DNA from 2 places in the Lactobacillus sp. ESL0228 genome. Region 1 is predicted to be linked to the other one. Evidence: predicted binding sites of a transcription regulator. Region 1 holds the regulator's gene; the other holds the start of a gene.

Region 1 (9,441 bases):
ATATTTTAGAAAATTCTTCCTGCACTTGATCTAAAGTAACAAAAGTATGACCATCGTTCAGTGTCATTTCACGCACACGTTGCAAACCAGACAAGGCTCCAGATTTCTCATATCTGTGCATCATTCCTAATTCAGCAATACGAATTGGCAATTCACGATATGAACGAATATGATGCTTATAAATTTGAATATGAGATGGGCAATTCATTGGCCGTAGTTCAAGCATTTCACCATCGCCCATGTCCATTGGCGGGAACATGTCATCACGATAATGTGCCCAGTGACCAGAAGTCTTATAGGCATCAACATTCATTAAAACGGGAGTGTAAACATGTTGATAGCCGTCAGCAACTTCTTTGTCGATTATATAACGTTCAACAACACGGCGAATTGTTGCACCTTTAGGCAACCAATAAGGAAGACCTGCACCAACTTTTGGGTCAACAAAGAACAAATCAAGATCACGTCCAATCGTTCGATGGTCACGTGCCTTAATTTCTTCACGCCGTTTCAAATCAGCATCAAGGTCTGATTTTTTGAAGAAAGCTGTACCCGAAATTCTTTGTAGCATTGGGTTAGATGATTGACCTTGCCAATAAGCGCCAGCAACTGACAACAATTTAAATTGCTTAATTTTACCAGTATTTGGTAAAAGAGCCGCGAAACCAAAATCAACAAAATTGCCTAACTTGTATGCTGAAATGGTTTCACCTTCTTCGGCCTTTAATAACTCCAACTTATACGGATCAGCTTTAAAAATTTCTTCCAATTCGGCTCTTGGCATTGTAACTGGTTCGATTTTTGCGCCAGACTTAACCATTTGCTTAACAGCTTTTTCTAATTCTGGTAATTCGCTAATTTTAATTTGATTTTCCTTATCAGTATCAACAAAAAAGCCATCTTCGTTTGCTGCATGTACACCTAAACATATTTCTGGATAAATCTTCTTAGCTGCTGCTTCAAAAACAAAGGCAACGCTGGCACGAAGTATGTTTAGTCCCTCATCATCCTTATCTGTAATAATTGCAACCTTAGCATCTTGGTTAATTTCATAATCAACCGATCGAATTTGACCATCAACCTTACCAGCAAGTGCTGCTTTGCCAAGAGAAGTCGAAATACTATGAGCCAAGTTACTAATCGTAATAGCCTGACTAAAATCCCTTTTTGAACCATCTGGCAAAATTATTGAAAAACTCATGTATACCTCCAAAACAAAAAAGTCCCAGTGCGAAATGCACTGGGACGTATTTAGCGTGGTTCCACCCAAAGTTTGGTCAAAAAAATTCTTGACCATCTCTATGAATTGATAATGGAACTCACCCGTTTAAAAATCTTTTTCATGTGAATGAGTGGGGTATTACTCAATTGAAAGACTTACAGAATAATGTCTTTCTCTCTGAATAGAGTAATATCATGTTCATTCATTGATGTTAATTATACATAATTAATATCGTATTGCAAACTTTTTTAAAATTTAATGAAGATTGTTAGAGAATTTCTAACCACCTTTATCTAATTGTTAGATTGATAAAATACTAGACAAAAATGCTTCGAAATTAGTATAAGCATCAGTTTCATATCACTTAATGCTTTACTTTAATTGCGCCGATTAGGACCAGACACAACAATTTCCTTAGCCAGGAAATGAACTCTTTCCATTAATCGAGCTGCCTTAACGGGATCAATCGCATTTCTTGTTTCCTTGAAATGTTCCTTTAATTCTTCCATCGCCATATTTGAAGAAAAGAAGGTTGGTAAAACATTATCCATTCGAGCTTGCAGAATCACTGCAAGTACCTCATCACGTGACCATTGGCTAAGCGTTTCTGCACCGATATCATCAATAATTAATAGATCACATTGGGCAATTCGTTGAACCTCATCCGCCAAACTATTATCATTAAAATGACTTGACAAATTAGCAATAAAGGTTGGTAAATGCAAAAATATTACTTGTCTGTTCATCGCAGCCACTGTATTTGCAAGTCCAGCCAAAAGATAAGTTTTACCAACTCCAAAATCACCAGATAAATATAAACCCTGGGGATGATGATTTTTTGAATAATTCACTAAAAAAGTTTGAATATCTGCAATCGCAGGTGCCCGTCCCGGAGCCATTTCTACTTGACTTAAACGGACATCGTGTAATGCAAATGGTAAATTAATTAAACGCACGTTTTTTTTAATACTTTGCTCACGATCTTTTTCCAATTTGCTTTCTTTTGGTACATATTTTAGTGTGATTGCTTGACCACTTAAAATAAGTTCAGGACGATAGCCACTAGTTACCGGGTCATCATGCTCTTGCGAGAGATAATATTCATATAAACTTGATAGGCTATTATTAATAATTTCAGGTGTCAACCGATCTTGATATTGACTGATAAATTCATGAATTTTTGGATTATTCAAGATTTGCTTACGCAGGTTTTCATTATCGTGCCCTTGTGCTTTTGTTGCATTTCCATGTGCTAAAAATTTGTTGATTGGTTGCATAATTATCACCTATTTCATGCCGTTTTGATCTTCAAAATTTTTAAAGAATTGTTTTAGATCTGCCGTAGAGACATCAGTCTTTTTTGCCGACTTCTTTTTACTCCAATCGGTACCTTTTTCGACTGGTTTATGAGAATAAAAACTGGCTGAACGAGTCTGTTGCTTTTTGAATTTATCTTGTTCTCTTTTATCCATGTAATCAATCGCCTGTGCGCCACTTTGCACCCCATGTTGCAACCAATCATGCAAAATTTTGTTAGCTAGTCGGTATGATACATTCGGGGCACTTTTCAAACAGGCATAGGTCAAGATATTTAGTAAATCAGCAGAAATTCCTTTCTGATTATAAAGATTGTCAAGAACTTGATATTCACTAGCATCAACATAATCATGACGATCTGATTTTAGTTGATATATAAATTGAGCAGGAGACTTCGATTGTGCAAGTTGTAATACCTGCTGTTCTCGTATACTAAAATGTTTAATATCCTCACTTTTATTAGAAGCTTGCTCCTGCTGTTTAAGATTCTGGCGTGTATGCTCAGCATGAATACTGTTAGCAATTGTTTGTTTAATCAACGGCATATTCAAGTGGTAATCACCATGTAAACATGGCAAGGTTTCATCAACAAATTCCTGTTCGGACAAGCCATAAGTCCTCATCAAACCTTGAATAGCAGGACGATTTCGCTCAATTTCACTTCCAGCAATCTGATAAATTTCAAACTGCTGTTTCATAAATTCCCAGTCAATTTGTTCTGGAGGATTAATTTCGGCCGGTTTACTTTGCACAATCTGGTTTTCTTGTGCTGCTTTCTTAACCTCAGGAGAGGGATCAATTGCTTCTTCTTCTGACAACCGAAAAACATCAATAAAAGAGGCAGAAACATCTTTAGCAGACTTAAGGCCATTAATTTGACTGAACGATTTTTGACTTTCACGAGCAAATTCATGACTCAATGATTGAAACATCGTTATCCCTACTTTTTCCTTTAACAGACTAGTTAAAAGTGCCGTTGAAAAAAATTCACTGCTGCTAGGTACACGCTTCAAAGAGAAGAGTAAAATTTGTCCCATAATCTGATTTTCTAACTTACTAGTTCTGACTAAACCAACGGCTTCAAGCTTATGCAAACTCGATAATAGTTTGTTTATATCACAGTCAAGCTGTTCCTGCAGTATATAAATTCCCTTGGCATCAGACAGCATCGCTCCAGAGTCATAATCTTCAATCATGCTTAAATATAGCGACAAGGCTAGTGAACCAATTAACGGCTGATAAAGTTTAATTAGAACTCGTAAATCACCCGGAAAAATATCTACTCGGTTAGTAATAAAGAAAGGCTGTTTAGGATTAGGCGTTTCATACATCACTAATTGTCCTTCTCACGTTTGGCAATCATGTCTTCCATTGTCTTCATAAAACTAGACATATCTTTAAATTCACGATAAATTGAAGCAAAACGAATATAAGCAACATCATCCAATTCTGCCAACTCATCCATCACTAGTTGACCAATTTTTTTCGAAGAAATTTCACTAATTCCTTGCTGACGGACCAGATTTTCCACATGATCAACCAGTTGCTCAAATTGTTCACTGGTAATCGGTCGCTTTTGTCCCGCAGCCATCACTCCACGTAAAATCTTCTTACGGCTAAACGGTTCACGTGTGCCATCGTTCTTGACAACCAATAAAGGGGTGGTTTCTACTCGTTCAAATGTAGTAAATCGAAACCCACAATTTTCGCATTCACGTCGCCTTCTGATTGCCCGATTCTCGTCACTAGGTCGTGAATCAATGACTCGCGAGGCATTCTGTCTACAGTTAGGACATTCCATATTGTTCCTCCTTTTTTATTTTAACTAGTAAGTGACTTAATTTTTGATTTAATTCTTCGATAGTACCAGTATTAGTGATGACATAATCGGCTAATTTTTCCTTCTGAGCTAAGGGCATCTGACTATGAATACGTTTAAGAGCATTTCCTTTAGTTAAATGGTCACGCGCCATTAAGCGTTCAAGTTGGATTTTCTCTGGTACAGTCACTAAGATAGTGCGATCACAATAATTTTGACCTCCGGATTCAAATAACACAGGAGCATCAACAACAATAAACGGCTTCTGTAACTTCCTATATCGCGTAATTTTAGTCTGAATTTCCCGAAAAATCAATGGATGAGTGATCTGATTAAGAACTTGCAATTGTCGCTTATCACTAAAGACCATTTGTCCTAGATACTGACGATTAACTGTTTGATTAGAATTTAAAATTTTCTTACCAAAGTGCTTTACCACATCATTATACCCTTGTTGCCCAATATCCAAAATTTCGTGAGCAATCTGATCACAATCAATAACTGGCAGTTGCCTTTCTTTAAAGAAATCATCGACAGTACTTTTACCACTGGCAATCCCACCAGTTAATCCTAAAACTAATGTCATCAATAGGTTACCTGACAATAAGGGCAAAATGTCGTGCCACGACCATTAACCTTAATTTTTTCTAATGCCGTCCCGCAGCGTCGACAGGGTTCCCCTCGGTGCCCATAAACTAAAAGCATTTTTTGAAAATTGCCTGTCTCACCATTTGCATCTAGATATGTATGAATAGTTGTTCCTTTCTCAATGATTGCCTGCGCAATAATCTCATTAATATTGTCACGCAAATTATCCACTTGATTTGAGGGGATTTTACTAGCCAAACTTAGCGGATTAATTTTAGAGCGCCATAAAACTTCATCAACATAAATATTACCTAGACCTGCCACAACTGATTGATCCAGTAATGTATTTTTTATATTCTTTTTTTTATGTTTTAAACTGGTTCTCAAATAAGCCTTGGTAAATTCAGGAGAATTTGGTTCAAAGCCAAGTTTACTAATTCCAGTAGCTTCTCTTTCTGTTCCCGTCCTAACCAACTGCATTCTACCAAATTTACGCACATCATTATAGCGTAGTGCCGTACTATCTGTGAATGCAAATTGAACATGATCATGCTTGTTTTTAGGATCTAACTCATTAACCAAACGATACTTTCCCTCCATGCGTAAATGCGACACAACGGTAAAATTATCATTAAAACGAATTAGTAAATATTTAGCATAACGATCAATATTAATAACTTTCTTTCCGGTCAATTGATTAACGAATTCCTTAGGATCACTGGCAATAATTTTAGGATACCACAATGTTATTTTCTTGATTGTTTTGCCCGTAATTAGCGGCAGTAGTGTGCGCCGCACAGTCTCAACTTCTGGCAGTTCTGGCATTTATTATTACTCCTTTACTTGGCTTCAAACCAGTTATGACCATAACCCGAATCTGCAATTAGAGGAATATCAAGTTTGACGGCAGATTGCATTACTTGTGGAACAATTTTTGAAACAATTTCAAGCTCATCTTTAGGCACATCAAAGATCAATTCATCATGTACTTGAACTACCATCTTGGTCTTTAACTTTAATTCGTCGAGCTTATGCTGCATATTAATCATTGCAATTTTAATAATATCAGCAGCTGATCCTTGAATTGGTGAATTTATCGCTGTTCGCTCAGCAAAAGAACGTACATTATAGTTTTTAGCGTGAATATCTGGTAAGTAGCGACGCCGATGCATAATAGTTTCCGCATAACCATGTTCACGTGCAAATTGCACAGCGTTATCCATATATTCACTAATTTTGGGATACTGCTCAAAATAGTTATCAATAAATTCCTTAGCTTGTTTACGACTAATATTTAAATTCTTGGATAAACCATAATCCGAAATTCCATAAACAATACCGAAATTAACAGCCTTTGCACGACGCCTCATTAGCGGTGTAACTTCATCCGTGGAATTCAAATGAAAAATTTTCATCGCTGTATGAGCATGAATATCATATCCAGTCTTAAAAGCTTCTTGCATTTGCTCATCACCAGAAACTTGCGCTAAAACACGCAACTCAATCTGCGAATAGTCACAAGAAAAAATATATCCATCTGGTTCACTTGGAACAAAAGCCTTTCTAATTTGCTTGCCTTCCTCAGTTCTAGTTGGAATATTTTGTAAATTAGGATCAACCGATGACAAACGACCAGTTGCTGTTAATGTTTGCAAGTAGCGCGTATGCACACGGCCGTCTTGTTGAATAACATCCAGTAAGCCATTCACATAAGTTGACTGAATCTTAGAAATTTGACGATATGTCAATATATGAGGAATAATTGGATTTTGCTCCTTTAATTGATTAAGAACATCAACTGAGGTTGAATAACCAGTTTTAGTTTTCTTAATTGGAGGCAAATTCAACTTTTCAAACAGAATATGTCCTAGCTGTTTTGGTGAATTCAAATTGAATTCTTCACCAGCTTCTTCAAAAATCTTCTTTTCTAATTCACTTAATTTTTGGGCAAATTCTTTTTGTAAATCGATTAAAGTACCTGCTTCCACTTTAATACCATTCATTTCCATAATGGCTAAAACTCGCGCAACTGGAATTTCAATACTTGCATAAAGGTCGTCTTGCTCATGTTCTTGCAGTTTATCGACTAAAATATTCTTCAAACTTTCAACAGCCTGTACTTTACTTGCTAAATGATTAAATATCTTTTGATCATCATTAGGAATCTGCAAACTTCTACCTTTACCATAAATTTCCTCATCACGCATAACTGAGTCGTTACCGTACATGTGACAAATTTCACCCATGTCATCAGAATTGTTTTCATTATTAATAAGATATGAGGCTAAAAGCATATCATAATCAATTCCATGAGCAGTGATTCCCAACCGATTTAAGCCGACCATTGTTCGCTTTAAGTCAAACACATTTTTCTTAACCTGCTTATCTTCAAGCGCATGTTGGAGATTAGTGCTTTTTAAAAGATCCATATCGCGACTAACAAAGATTTGCTTACCCGCTTTAAGGGCAAAGCCAACAAAATTGGCAAGATGATAATTTGCGCCAAGCATGGCTAAGTAAAAACTAATTGTTGCCCCACTTTTCACTTTAATATCAGTAATATTTTCATTAGTTACAATAGTATATTTAACTGGTACGATTGGAGTTGTTTCTTTAGTGGCAACCAAATCGGTACTAGATTCTAATTCGTTTAAAAATTTACGGAAATTCATTTTTTCATAAAAACGATGAAGCTTTTTGTAATTAACTTCTTGTTTTTTTATGTCATCTAGAGTAATGGTTACGGGCGTTTGGCAATTAATTGTCGCTAGTTTCTTAGCTAAAAAGGCTTTATCCCTATCATTGATTAAATTTTCTTTCAATTTAGACTTCTTCAACTCATCTACATGCTGATATAGATTTTCCACTGAGCCGTATTGTTGAATCAAATTCGAAGCTGTCTTGGGACCAACTTTGGTAACCCCAGGATAGTTATCCGAATTATCACCCATTAAAGCCTTCATATCGATAAATTCCGTCGGAGTAACGCCATTAACTTCTTTCATGTGTTCTGGGGTATAAGCCTCTAAATTCTGTACTCCCGTCTTGGTTACCATAACAGTAATTTTATCAGAAGCAAGCTGCGTTAAATCTTTATCTCCAGTTACAACTGTAACATCATAAGCGGAATTTTCCCCTAGCTTGGCAAAAGTTCCAATAATATCGTCAGCTTCGTAATTGACTAACTCGTAGGTCGAAATCCCCAAATCATGCAATAACTCCTGAATATACGGAAGTTGCTCCGAAAGTTCTGGAGGGGTTTTCTGTCGTCCACCTTTATAATCATCATACATAGCATTTCTAAAAGTCGTTTTGCCAGCATCAAAAGCAACCAATACATGGTCGGGGTTGATGTCATTTAACAAAACATCCAACATATTTTTAAATGTATAAATGGCATTAGTATGCAAACCCTCTGAATTCTTGAAATTATCAAGCTGACGGTATAGTGCATAAAAGGCACGAAAGGCAATAGAATTACCATCGATTAAAAGCAATTTTTGATTAGCCATTAGATCTCCTCATGTAAAACTTCAATTAATTTAACTATCATTTTAACAGTTTTTATCGCATCTTGCAGACTAGGGCCTTGGTGTGCATAGAAAAGTCGTTTATTTGTTTTTTTGGTATTTAATTTTTAAGATGTTAGAGTTAAGTTCATCCAACCTAAATCTTAAATAACATAAACTTTTTAATTATAATTATTCTTTTCGAAATATTTCTAAATTGTCTGAGATATTCAAAGCAAAAAATCCAAATTTTCAATTACTGAAAATTTAGATTTTTTAATCTATTTTAATTTAATTATTTTTAGCTGTGATTTTTAAGACTAACGGCCAAAGCACTATTATTACCAATGCAAGTCCCAAGCCGAGCCAAAGGGCAGCCGACGTTGACAAAGTAATCCCGTGATAAAACTCAGTTTGCAGATATTGCAATAATTCATTAACGTAGAATTGTTGCAAGCCAAATGTTGCTCCCGCTGAAAGTAGCAATAATAACGAAGCGATTTTTTTGCCAAGTAAAATAAGAAGCGCTGTAATCGCAAAGACGGCAATTACTCCGAAGAAAAAGTAATGAAACATATTAATTTTTTGCTTTACTGACTGTGAGTTATGTTTCAAATTATGATTAATTCTGTCTATGATAACATAATTAAAGGCCTTCTGAATTTGATTTTTCTCAGTTAGATTTAAATTCTTATCCGTCAATTCTCCATTTTCTTGATAACTAACGCTAAGATTATAAAGGTTTGTATAAGAAAGATTATACTGATACTTGCGTTGAAGTTGACCCCAAATTTTATCCGTAACGCCAAGTTCTTCCCCTAATTTTAACGTATTTTTTAAATCTATATTGTCTGAGTGGTCAACATTCTTTTGAACAATTGCTTTAGCCATTGCTGGAACATTCTCTACAACGATATTTATAGGGCTTTTCAATAATAAGAAACCAGAAATGCAAACCAAAACAGCAAAAACTATTCGCAACAAAA
Region 2 (9,441 bases), on a different contig from region 1:
TACCCTGCTTAATATCAAAAAAAGTTAATGATAAAATTGCCATTACCGAGTTTAAAACCGCCTCATTGACATATGCGCCATTTCGACTTAAAGACTGTTCAAATTCAACTTGACTAATTTGCCGTCTTTCAAGAAGCTCTTGTAGCAATAACAATTCATGTGGTCTTTTACCATTTAACAATTCTTTAGTTACAAAAGATAAAATCGCATTTTCTGACCTATTCAATATAATGGACTCACCCATTTTAGTTAAAAAGGAACCATAATTTGCCAATTGATGATTATTAGCAAAAACAATTGGGGAAGTAGAACCATATCGATAGAAGTCTAACAATAGTGGTGGACGTCCAATCTTTTCCTTCAATTGTTGATAAGATTGCCGCAATTCTTTAATACTATCAAGCTTAATTTTATCAAGTGATTCCAAAATTTTATTAGAAGCAATTTGGCTGAAATTAATAGTTGAAACATCAATTAGTCCTGGTAGTGTACTCTCTTTACGAATCTTATCCCGATCTCGACTAAAATCTTGATTTAAAGCAATGGGTATTAAATAGTTATTTTTATAGTTACCGATAAAATCAATTACCGTAACATAATCTTTGCCAGGATATTTGCGCAATCCTCGACCTAACTGTTGAATGAAAACAATACTAGACTGTGTATTCCGCAACATCACAATTTGGTTCAGCGCCGGAATATCAATTCCTTCATTAAAAAGATCAACTGTAATGATATATTCGATTTCTCCCTGCTCCAACTTCTTAACTACTTCTGCACGTCGTGTTTCGTTATCAGTATTAGTTAGGGCAATTGCTGGATGCTTTTTTTCGGAAAAAATTCGTGCTAATTCTCGAGCCTCGTCCTGACGGCTACAAAATACTAGTCCTTTGGCACTATCACCACAATAACCGTAATAATTAAGTTGGTCTAATATATAAGTAACTCGCTTAGGTGCAAGTAATCGGCTAAGATTAGCAGTTTCATTAATGGTTTCACCATCTTGTTCATAATCAGCAACACCAACATAATGAAATGGTGTCAGCATTTTCTCTTCAAGGGCCCCACGTAGACGAATTTCATACGCTAAATTATAATCAAAAAGTTGATAAACATCTTTATCATCCATTCGCTCTGGTGTAGCTGTCATTCCCAACCAAAATTGCGGTTTAAATTTAGCAAGAATCCGTTGATAGCTCGGAGCAGCAGCCCGATGAGCTTCATCAATTAAAATATAATCAAACTCATTATCATCAAGTTTAGCTAACATTTCTGGTCGACTTAACGTTTGTATGGTTGCAAATATATACCGGCACTCTAATTGTTGCTTGTGCCCAGTTAACAAACCAAAATCACGATAATCGCCACCTATTATTTGATAAAAACTTGCTAAAGCCTTTTGAGCAATCTGCTCTCGATGAACCACATACAAAAATTTGCGTGGCTTAAAAGCTTTTACTGCAAAAGCTCCAAGATAAGTTTTTCCTGTTCCTGTTGCCGACACAATGAGTCCGCGTTTTTGACCACTTTTAATCAAATTCCGCAATTCTTCTAGTGCATCTTTCTGCATTTGATTTGGCTCAATAGAATTGTCAGAGTGGGATGATTCATTTAAAGGAACTGTCGGCTTTTTCCAATTCCGTTCATAATTCTCCACCCACCTAGTAGTTAATGGGTAACTATTTTTACATAATTCTTTAACTTCGTCAGCAATCTGTTTGGTCAAAGCTGCGTTATTCTTAGAACTGAGTTTTAAAGCCCATTCATAATTACTCAACATGGCTGATCTAGTGAAATTAGCACTACCAATTACAATTGTTTGCCAACTTTCATGTTCAAAGAAATATCCCTTAGCATGAAAATCTTTTTGAGCAATTTTGACAGTTAAATTCTTAATTTTTAACAATTCTCGGAAAACTTGAGGATTATTAAAAGCTAAATAATCTCCAGTAATTAAAGTTCCCGAAATATTTTCACATGCCAAATCAGCCATGATAGCTTTAAATGGTACCAGCATATCTTGTGTAATAAATGCAACCGCCCAAGTAAAACTACGACAATGTAGCAATTCCGAACGCAAAGTTAGCCATATCTTATCATTTGGGGTGTTTTGTAATAGTTTAGGATTTAACAATTCATGTCCAGGATAAGCTGAATCGTATAAGCCGTTAAGAATTGCATCCTGTAATGGATTATTCATTTTATTTATCACCTCAAAATAAATTTTACATAAAAGAAAAAGAAACCCAACTATTTTGGATTTCTCCGTCATAATTACCACCAAATTATATAGTAATCTCTAACAAAATTGGGCAATGATCAGCACGCGCCCCAGTCGCCATCATTTCTGAACGTTTTACCAAGTTAGCAATTCGATTACTAGTTAACCAATAATCAATTCTCCAACCTGAATTATTAATTTTAGCCGTCTTAATTCTTTGCGCCCACCAAGAATAAACTCCTTCAATGTTACCATTAACTTTTCTAAACGTATCAGTAAACCCAGCTTGAAGCAACTTAGAAAAACCAATCCGTTCTTCATCGGTAAAACCAGCTGAATGATGATTGTTATCAGGATGTTTAAGATCTATTTCTTCGTGTGCACAGTTATAGTCTCCACTAGCCAGTACTGGCTTTTGCTGATCCAATTTAGCTAAATATTTACGATAGCGATCATCCCAAATTTGGCGCTCATCTAGTCGCTTCAAACCACTGCCAGAGTTAGGTGTATAAACTTGCGTAACAAAATAGTTGGGGAATTCTAACGTAATAATTCTACCTTCATTATCCATTGGTTCGGGAGCTCCAATAACTGGGAACGAAACCACTGGATTTAGATCCTTTTTATACAAAAACATTGTTCCAGCATAACTTTTACGGGCTGGTTCTTCTGCTGAACGCCAAACTAAATCATATTGCGGAAATTCTGTTGTCAAAATATCGAGATGTTTCTTTGTCGGTCCAGTTGCCCGCAATTTTGTCTCCTGAATTGCAATAACATCAGCCTTCTGATTACGAATCGCCTTTAGCACTTGACGTGTCTCTTCTGCCCTTGAAGACGTACCGGTTAAAGCTGCATTAAGTGAATCAATATTCCATGAAATTAAAATCATTTTTTTCTCCTTTTATTTGTTATTTTTTATTATAGCGGTTTTTACAAATGTCTTATACATTAACACTCATGCAAAAAGATGTTCACTTTTTCACTACCACAATTCAAAAATATTGTTATTTGTTTATTTATCTAGTAATCTTGTATAAAACAATTGTAAGCGATTACTTAATTTGATGGATTTTATAAAAGTAAACAAATTCACAATTAATGCTTTTCAAATCCGATTTTACAAGTGTATAATAGCACAAGAGACAATAATAATTATTATCTATGGAGGTTAGATTTTATGACTAAAATTTATGCTTACGCAATTCGTAAGGATGAGGAGCCCTTTGTACACGAATGGAAAGATGCCCATCCTGAAATTGATGTTGATTTCACTGACCAACTATTAACTCCAGAAACTGCAGAATTAGCTAAAGGTGCTGATGGTGTTGTTACCTATCAACAATTAGACTATAAAGCAGATACAATTGAAGCTCTTGACAAATTAGGAATCCATAACTGGTCTATTCGTAACGTTGGTATTGATAATATTGACTTGAAGAAAGCTAAAGAATTAGGTTTCAAGTTAACAAATGTTCCGGTTTATTCTCCTGATGCGATTGCAGAACATGCAGCCATTCAAGCTGCCAGAGTCTTACGTCAAGACAAAGCTATGGACGAAAAAATTGCAAAACATGATTTTCGTTGGGCACCTACTATTGGCCGTGAAGTACGTGATCAAACAGTCGGAGTTATTGGTACTGGTCATATCGGACAAGTATTTATGAAAATAATGGAAGGATTCGGTGCTAAAGTTATCGCTTATGATATCTTTAAAAATCCAGAATTGGAAAAGAAAGGCTACTATGTTGATAATTTAGATGACCTCTACGCACAAGCCGATGTTATTTCATTACATGTGCCTGACGTTCCAGAAAACATCCACATGATTAATGATGATTCTATTAAGAAAATGAAAGATGATGTTGTTATTGTCAATGTTTCTAGAGGACCATTAGTTGATACTGATGCAATTGTTCGCGGATTAGACTCTGGTAAAATCTTTGGTTTCGTAATGGATACTTATGAAAATGAAGTTGGGATCTTTAACAACGATTTCAGTACTAAAGAATTGCCAGATAAACGCTTGGCTGACTTAATCGCTCGTCCAAATGTCTTGGTAACTCCTCATACTGCCTTTTACACTACTCATGCTGTTCGTAACATGGTTATTAATTCTTTTGATAATAACTTAAAGCTGATTAAAGGCGAAAAACCTGATACTCCAGTTGACTTAACCAAAGAATTTTAATCTTTCAACTTATTCCAATTCTTAAATACATATATTGACTTACTCAAAAAGCTGGTAGGCCATTTACCAGTTTAAAAAGGACCAAATGTTTTAATCAAAGCATTTGATCCTTATTTGTTTCATTAAATAATTGTTTCACATGAAACGTCTTCTAGTTCATCGATGCATTAATTGCTGCGATTAATGCTCCACGGAATCCCTTTTCTTCAAGTTTATTTACACCCTTAATTGTTGAACCCCCTGGTGTTGTTACTTCGTCCTTCAATTCTTCAGGTAATTTTTGACTAGTCAGTGCCAGTTTTGCTGTTCCCAAAAGCATCTTTTCAATAATTCGATATGACTCTGACCGCTTAACCCCATTTTCAACGGCAGCATCACTGAGCGCCTCAATTAAAAGATCAATATACGCAGGGGTACAACCAGCAATAGTACCATAGATGCCTAATAATTTCTCTGGAACAATATACACATCTCCTAAACTAGTAAACAAGGTCTTAACCTTAGTAATTACTTCTTCTGACTCATCTTCTTTAAAACTAATTACAGTGATTCCTTCACCTAATTGAACGGGTGTATTGGGTACTACTTTTACAAAAGAACTGTTACCTGATAGCTTCTGATTAATTTTTAATAAGTCTCCTCCGCCAGTTGAAATAATAATACCGCGATATACTTGACTCAGTTTCATAAAAATCTTTTCATTAGCTGGACTTCCAACAGCTACAATAACAGCATCACAATTTATGAATTCTGAATAATTTTTAATTAACTGTAATTTTAATTTGTCAGCAACTGTTTGGGCCGACTTATGGCCACCATCATAAACAAAAATATCTGTATTTACCATATCGGCATTAAGTAGCCCCAAAATTATTGCTTTTCCAATTTTACCTGTTCCAATAAATCCTATTTTCATTCTTATCATCCTTAATTTAGTCACTTTATTGTTAAATTTTAAACATAATAAACATCAACCATGGTATAACTACTTTCTCAAATTAATCATCTCTGTGACAGATTTGTTTTAAGAATCTTAACTAGTTGTGGGTAAGTCGTTACTTCCACCAATGGTTGCAAATTCAGAGTGTTTTTTCGGTGGCGGTGGTTATACCAAATACAATCAAAGCCATAATTTTTAGCACCCAAAATATCTGATTGTAATCCATCCCCAAAAAAGATAGTTTCATCGGCACTAATTTCAGTTAAACCAAAAAAATAATCAAAAATCTTCGGATCTGGTTTTGAAAAACCTGCTTCTTCTGAGGTAACAATTAAAGAAAAGTAGTCTTTGATTTTTGCTAGTTCTAGCCGATGAGATTGCATATATGTTTCACCATTACTCAAGATGGTTAATTTATAACCATTCTTCTTAGCAAAGTCCAACGTATTTTTAACTCCAGGCAATAATTTATGTGTTTCACTAAAATAAGAACGATATTCATTCATAATGGCATTACCATCAATCTCAATATTAAGATTATCCCGAATAAAATTACTAAAAACCATCTCACTAAGTTGATTATAAGTAATCTTACCTCGTTCAAGTTGTCGCCATAACCCCTGATTGTAAGTATTGTATCGTCTTTGTAAATCAGCTGTTAAATGCCAATGATGAGCACTAAAAAGGCTGTGCAAAGCAAAATTTTCGGTAGAAGCAAAATCTATTAAAGTATCATCAATATCAAAAATTATTTGTTTAAAGTGCAAGTGTGCTCCTCCGTCAGTATTTTTCTTTCTCTAAGTTGAAAATCTATTATATCATGTCATAATAACTATTAATGATTATTTAAGATTAAGCTTTAAAACTAAATTTAAACAAAAAAAGACTATAATATTATTTAACTTATTAACAAAGGTGATTAGGAATGATTACACTTTTATTAATATTTTGCTTGATTGGACTATTTAGCAAAATTGGTATCGGAATTTTTAAGATACTATTTTTCTTATTAACATGCGCTATTGTTTTTATCTTTTTTGTCCATTTTCTTATACCTCTTATTTTATTGGGAAGTGCTCTCTTCGTATTATTCAGCTTAGTTCGTCATTAATTTTGCTCCTGATAACTTGTGAACACAGCAGATTTAAATTAATCTGTTGTGTTTTTCTATACATTTAATTCTATATAATTTTTTATACTTCATTAAGCTTACTCCCACATAAAAAACTTTTCGAAAAGTAATAAATATTTTTGTTAAACCACAACATGTTGTGGTATATTTTAATAAGAACCATATATAATGTATGTGTGAAACAAATTATTATTTTAGGAGTAACTTTGAATATGAAAAAACCTATAATAACTTTAGATAAGTCCTATATTAAGCAAGTGAAACAAAATATTAGACCACATTGGGGAGAATTGGGTTGGGTAACTTACAAAAGAACCTATGCTCGTTGGCTTCCAGAACAAAATCGCTCTGAGAATTGGGATGAAACTGTTAAACGTGTTATCGAAGGGAATATCAATTTAGATCCACGTTTAAGAAACTCACCTACACACGAAATTATTTCCCAGCTCACTGACGAAGCCAAGAAACTATTCAAGTTAGTTTATGGCCTAGCCGCAACTCCTTCTGGACGGAACTTATGGATTTCTGGAACAGATTATCAAAAACGCAATGGTGATTCATTAAATAATTGTTGGTTTATTGCTATCCGTCCGCAAAATTATGGAAACAGCCATATTTCTCCTTGCTATTTAAATCCTGAACAAAAAGCCGTTTCAATGCCATTTTCTTTTCTATTTGATCAACTTATGAAAGGAGGTGGTGTAGGTTTTTCTGTAGTTAAGAGTAATATCAGCCAAATACCTCTAGTCGATAACAAAATCGATTTAACAATTGTGATCGCTAAGAGTAGTAATTCATATAATGATTCAATCAAATTAGGTGCAACTGACAAAGAAGAATGGATCAGGAAAAGTAAGGATACTGGCGATTATCTTTACTATTCTTTACCTGACACTCGAGAAGGCTGGGTTCTTGCTCAAGCTCGATTAATTGATATGCATTTCAAACAAACAAATCCTGAAAAAGAAACCAAACTAGTGCTAGATATAAGCAATATTCGTCCTTACGGTGCTAAAATCCATGGCTTTGGCGGTACTGCTTCCGGTCCAATGCCATTAGTCGAAATGCTATTTGATATTAATCAAATCCTTAACGATCGCTTAAACAGTCACCTTACTTCCGTTGATACTACTGATATTTGTAATCTAATTGGAAAAGCAGTCGTGGCAGGTAATGTTAGACGATCTGCAGAACTAGCACTAGGTTCCAATGATGATCAATCCTTTATAACAATGAAACAAGATCAAAATAAACTTTACCATCATCGTTGGGCTTCAAATAATAGCGTCGCAATCGACTCACACTTTATCAATTATGAACCAATTGCAAATGGAATTAAAGAGAATGGTGAGCCTGGGATAGTTAATTTAGATTTATCTCGTAATTATGGTCGAATTATTGACGGCTATCAAAAATCTATTGACAATGATGTCGAAGGTACTAATCCATGTGGTGAAATATCTCTAGCAAATGGTGAACCTTGCAACTTATTCGAAGTTTTTCCCTATATCGCTGAAGAGCAAGGTTGGAATTTAACTGAAGTTTTTAACCTAGCTGCACGTTATGCCAAACGTGTTACTTTCAGCGAATATGATTGGGAAATATCTAGAAAAATTATTCATCAAAATCGCCGAATTGGTGTTTCAATGTCTGGTATTCAGGACTGGTTGTTAAACGATTTAGGTCATCGAGTAGTCACAGGTTTCAAAGATGATATCGACAAAGAAACAGGTGAAAAAATTAAAGAACCTATTTACGATCCAAAAGGAATCAAAATGGTTTCTGAAGCCTATCAAGCAGTTGTTGACGCAGATAAAAAATATAGTAAAACCCTAGGGTGTAACCTTTCAATTAAACATACAACTGTTAAGCCCTCAGGAACAGTTGCAAAACTTGCTGGTGTATCTGAAGGAATGCACTTCCATTATGCTGGTTATTTAATTCAACGGATCCGGTTTCAGGCTTCAGACCCATTGCTCAAGGCTTTAGATGCTTGTGGCTATTACTCAGAACCTGATATTTATACACAAAATACGATTTGTGTTGAATTTCCTCTTCGAGCAGCACATGCAGATAGCAAGAACTTTGCATCTGCTGGAACGATTTCAATTGCTGAACAATTTGCCACCCAAGCTTTTTTGCAAACATATTGGTCAGACAATGCTGTTAGTTGCACAATTACTTTTCAACATGATGAAAGTGAACAAATTACACAGTTGTTTAAACAATATCGCCATATTATCAAGTCTACTTCACTTTTACCTTATTATGGTGGATCATTAAAACAAGCACCCAAAGAGCCAATTGATAAGGAAACTTATGAAAAAAGAAAAGCAACAATTATTGCTGATATTGCCTCTGTTTTTGCTCAGCAAAACAATGATCAAAAAGACATGGAATTAATTGACCAATCTGATTGTGACGCAGGTGCATGCCCCGTCAAATAAATTTTAAACAAATTAAGAATAGGAGTTTTGGAATAATGAGAAAAAACAAATTAACTATAATCGCTGGAATGGCTACTATCTTTACTTTTTTGCTAACAAGTGAACAGAATACTCAAGAAGTAGCTGCTAAAAGAACCAATAATTATACAGTCACCTATACTTTGAATCGCAGTGGTAAGAATCTCAAAAAAAAGAGTATTAAAGTTGCAAAAAAGGCCACTGTGATGACTGGATTAAAAAAAGCTTGGCGTGTTGAAAGTACCAACGGTTTCGTCACCGCAATTGATGGTAAGAAACAGAATCCTGCAAAAAAAATTTATTGGACTTATACAATTAATGGAAAATTTGCTAATAAGGGAGTTACACAACAAAGAGTTGCCAACCACGACAAAATCAAATTTACTTTGGCCAAAATTGGCTGATGAACACTTCAACCAAAAAGATTGCTCTCCTGGCAATCTTAACTGCTATGTGTGTGGTATTAAGAATTTTCAAAGTTGTCCCTATACC

Evidence for each region. The regulator NrdR, encoded in region 1, represses ribonucleotide reductase genes. The targets are predictions, from matches to a motif close to ACACNATATATNGTGT.
Region 2: the regulator NrdR is predicted to act here: its motif matches at 6,612-6,627, upstream of nrdJ (ribonucleoside-triphosphate reductase, adenosylcobalamin-dependent).

The regions. Positions count from the first base shown of each region.
Region 1 covers NZ_REHJ01000008.1:466,773-476,213, forward strand. Annotated here, with positions in the region: gene thrS (threonine--tRNA ligase) at 1-1,201, opposite strand, end outside; gene dnaI (primosomal protein DnaI) at 1,600-2,499, opposite strand; gene F5ESL0228_RS08370 (DnaD domain protein) at 2,509-3,870, opposite strand; gene nrdR (transcriptional regulator NrdR) at 3,873-4,340, opposite strand; gene coaE (dephospho-CoA kinase) at 4,327-4,944, opposite strand; gene mutM (bifunctional DNA-formamidopyrimidine glycosylase/DNA-(apurinic or apyrimidinic site) lyase) at 4,944-5,771, opposite strand; gene polA (DNA polymerase I) at 5,786-8,458, opposite strand; gene F5ESL0228_RS05805 (hypothetical protein) at 8,747-9,441, opposite strand, start outside.
Region 2 covers NZ_REHJ01000001.1:50,010-59,450, reverse strand. Annotated here, with positions in the region: gene F5ESL0228_RS00270 (DEAD/DEAH box helicase) at 1-2,200, opposite strand, end outside; gene F5ESL0228_RS00265 (exodeoxyribonuclease III) at 2,286-3,113, opposite strand; gene F5ESL0228_RS00260 (D-2-hydroxyacid dehydrogenase) at 3,402-4,412, shown strand; gene proC (pyrroline-5-carboxylate reductase) at 4,564-5,328, opposite strand; gene F5ESL0228_RS00250 (YjjG family noncanonical pyrimidine nucleotidase) at 5,415-6,119, opposite strand; gene nrdJ (ribonucleoside-triphosphate reductase, adenosylcobalamin-dependent) at 6,697-8,931, shown strand; gene F5ESL0228_RS00240 (DUF4430 domain-containing protein) at 8,967-9,353, shown strand; gene F5ESL0228_RS00235 (ECF transporter S component) at 9,353-9,441, shown strand, end outside.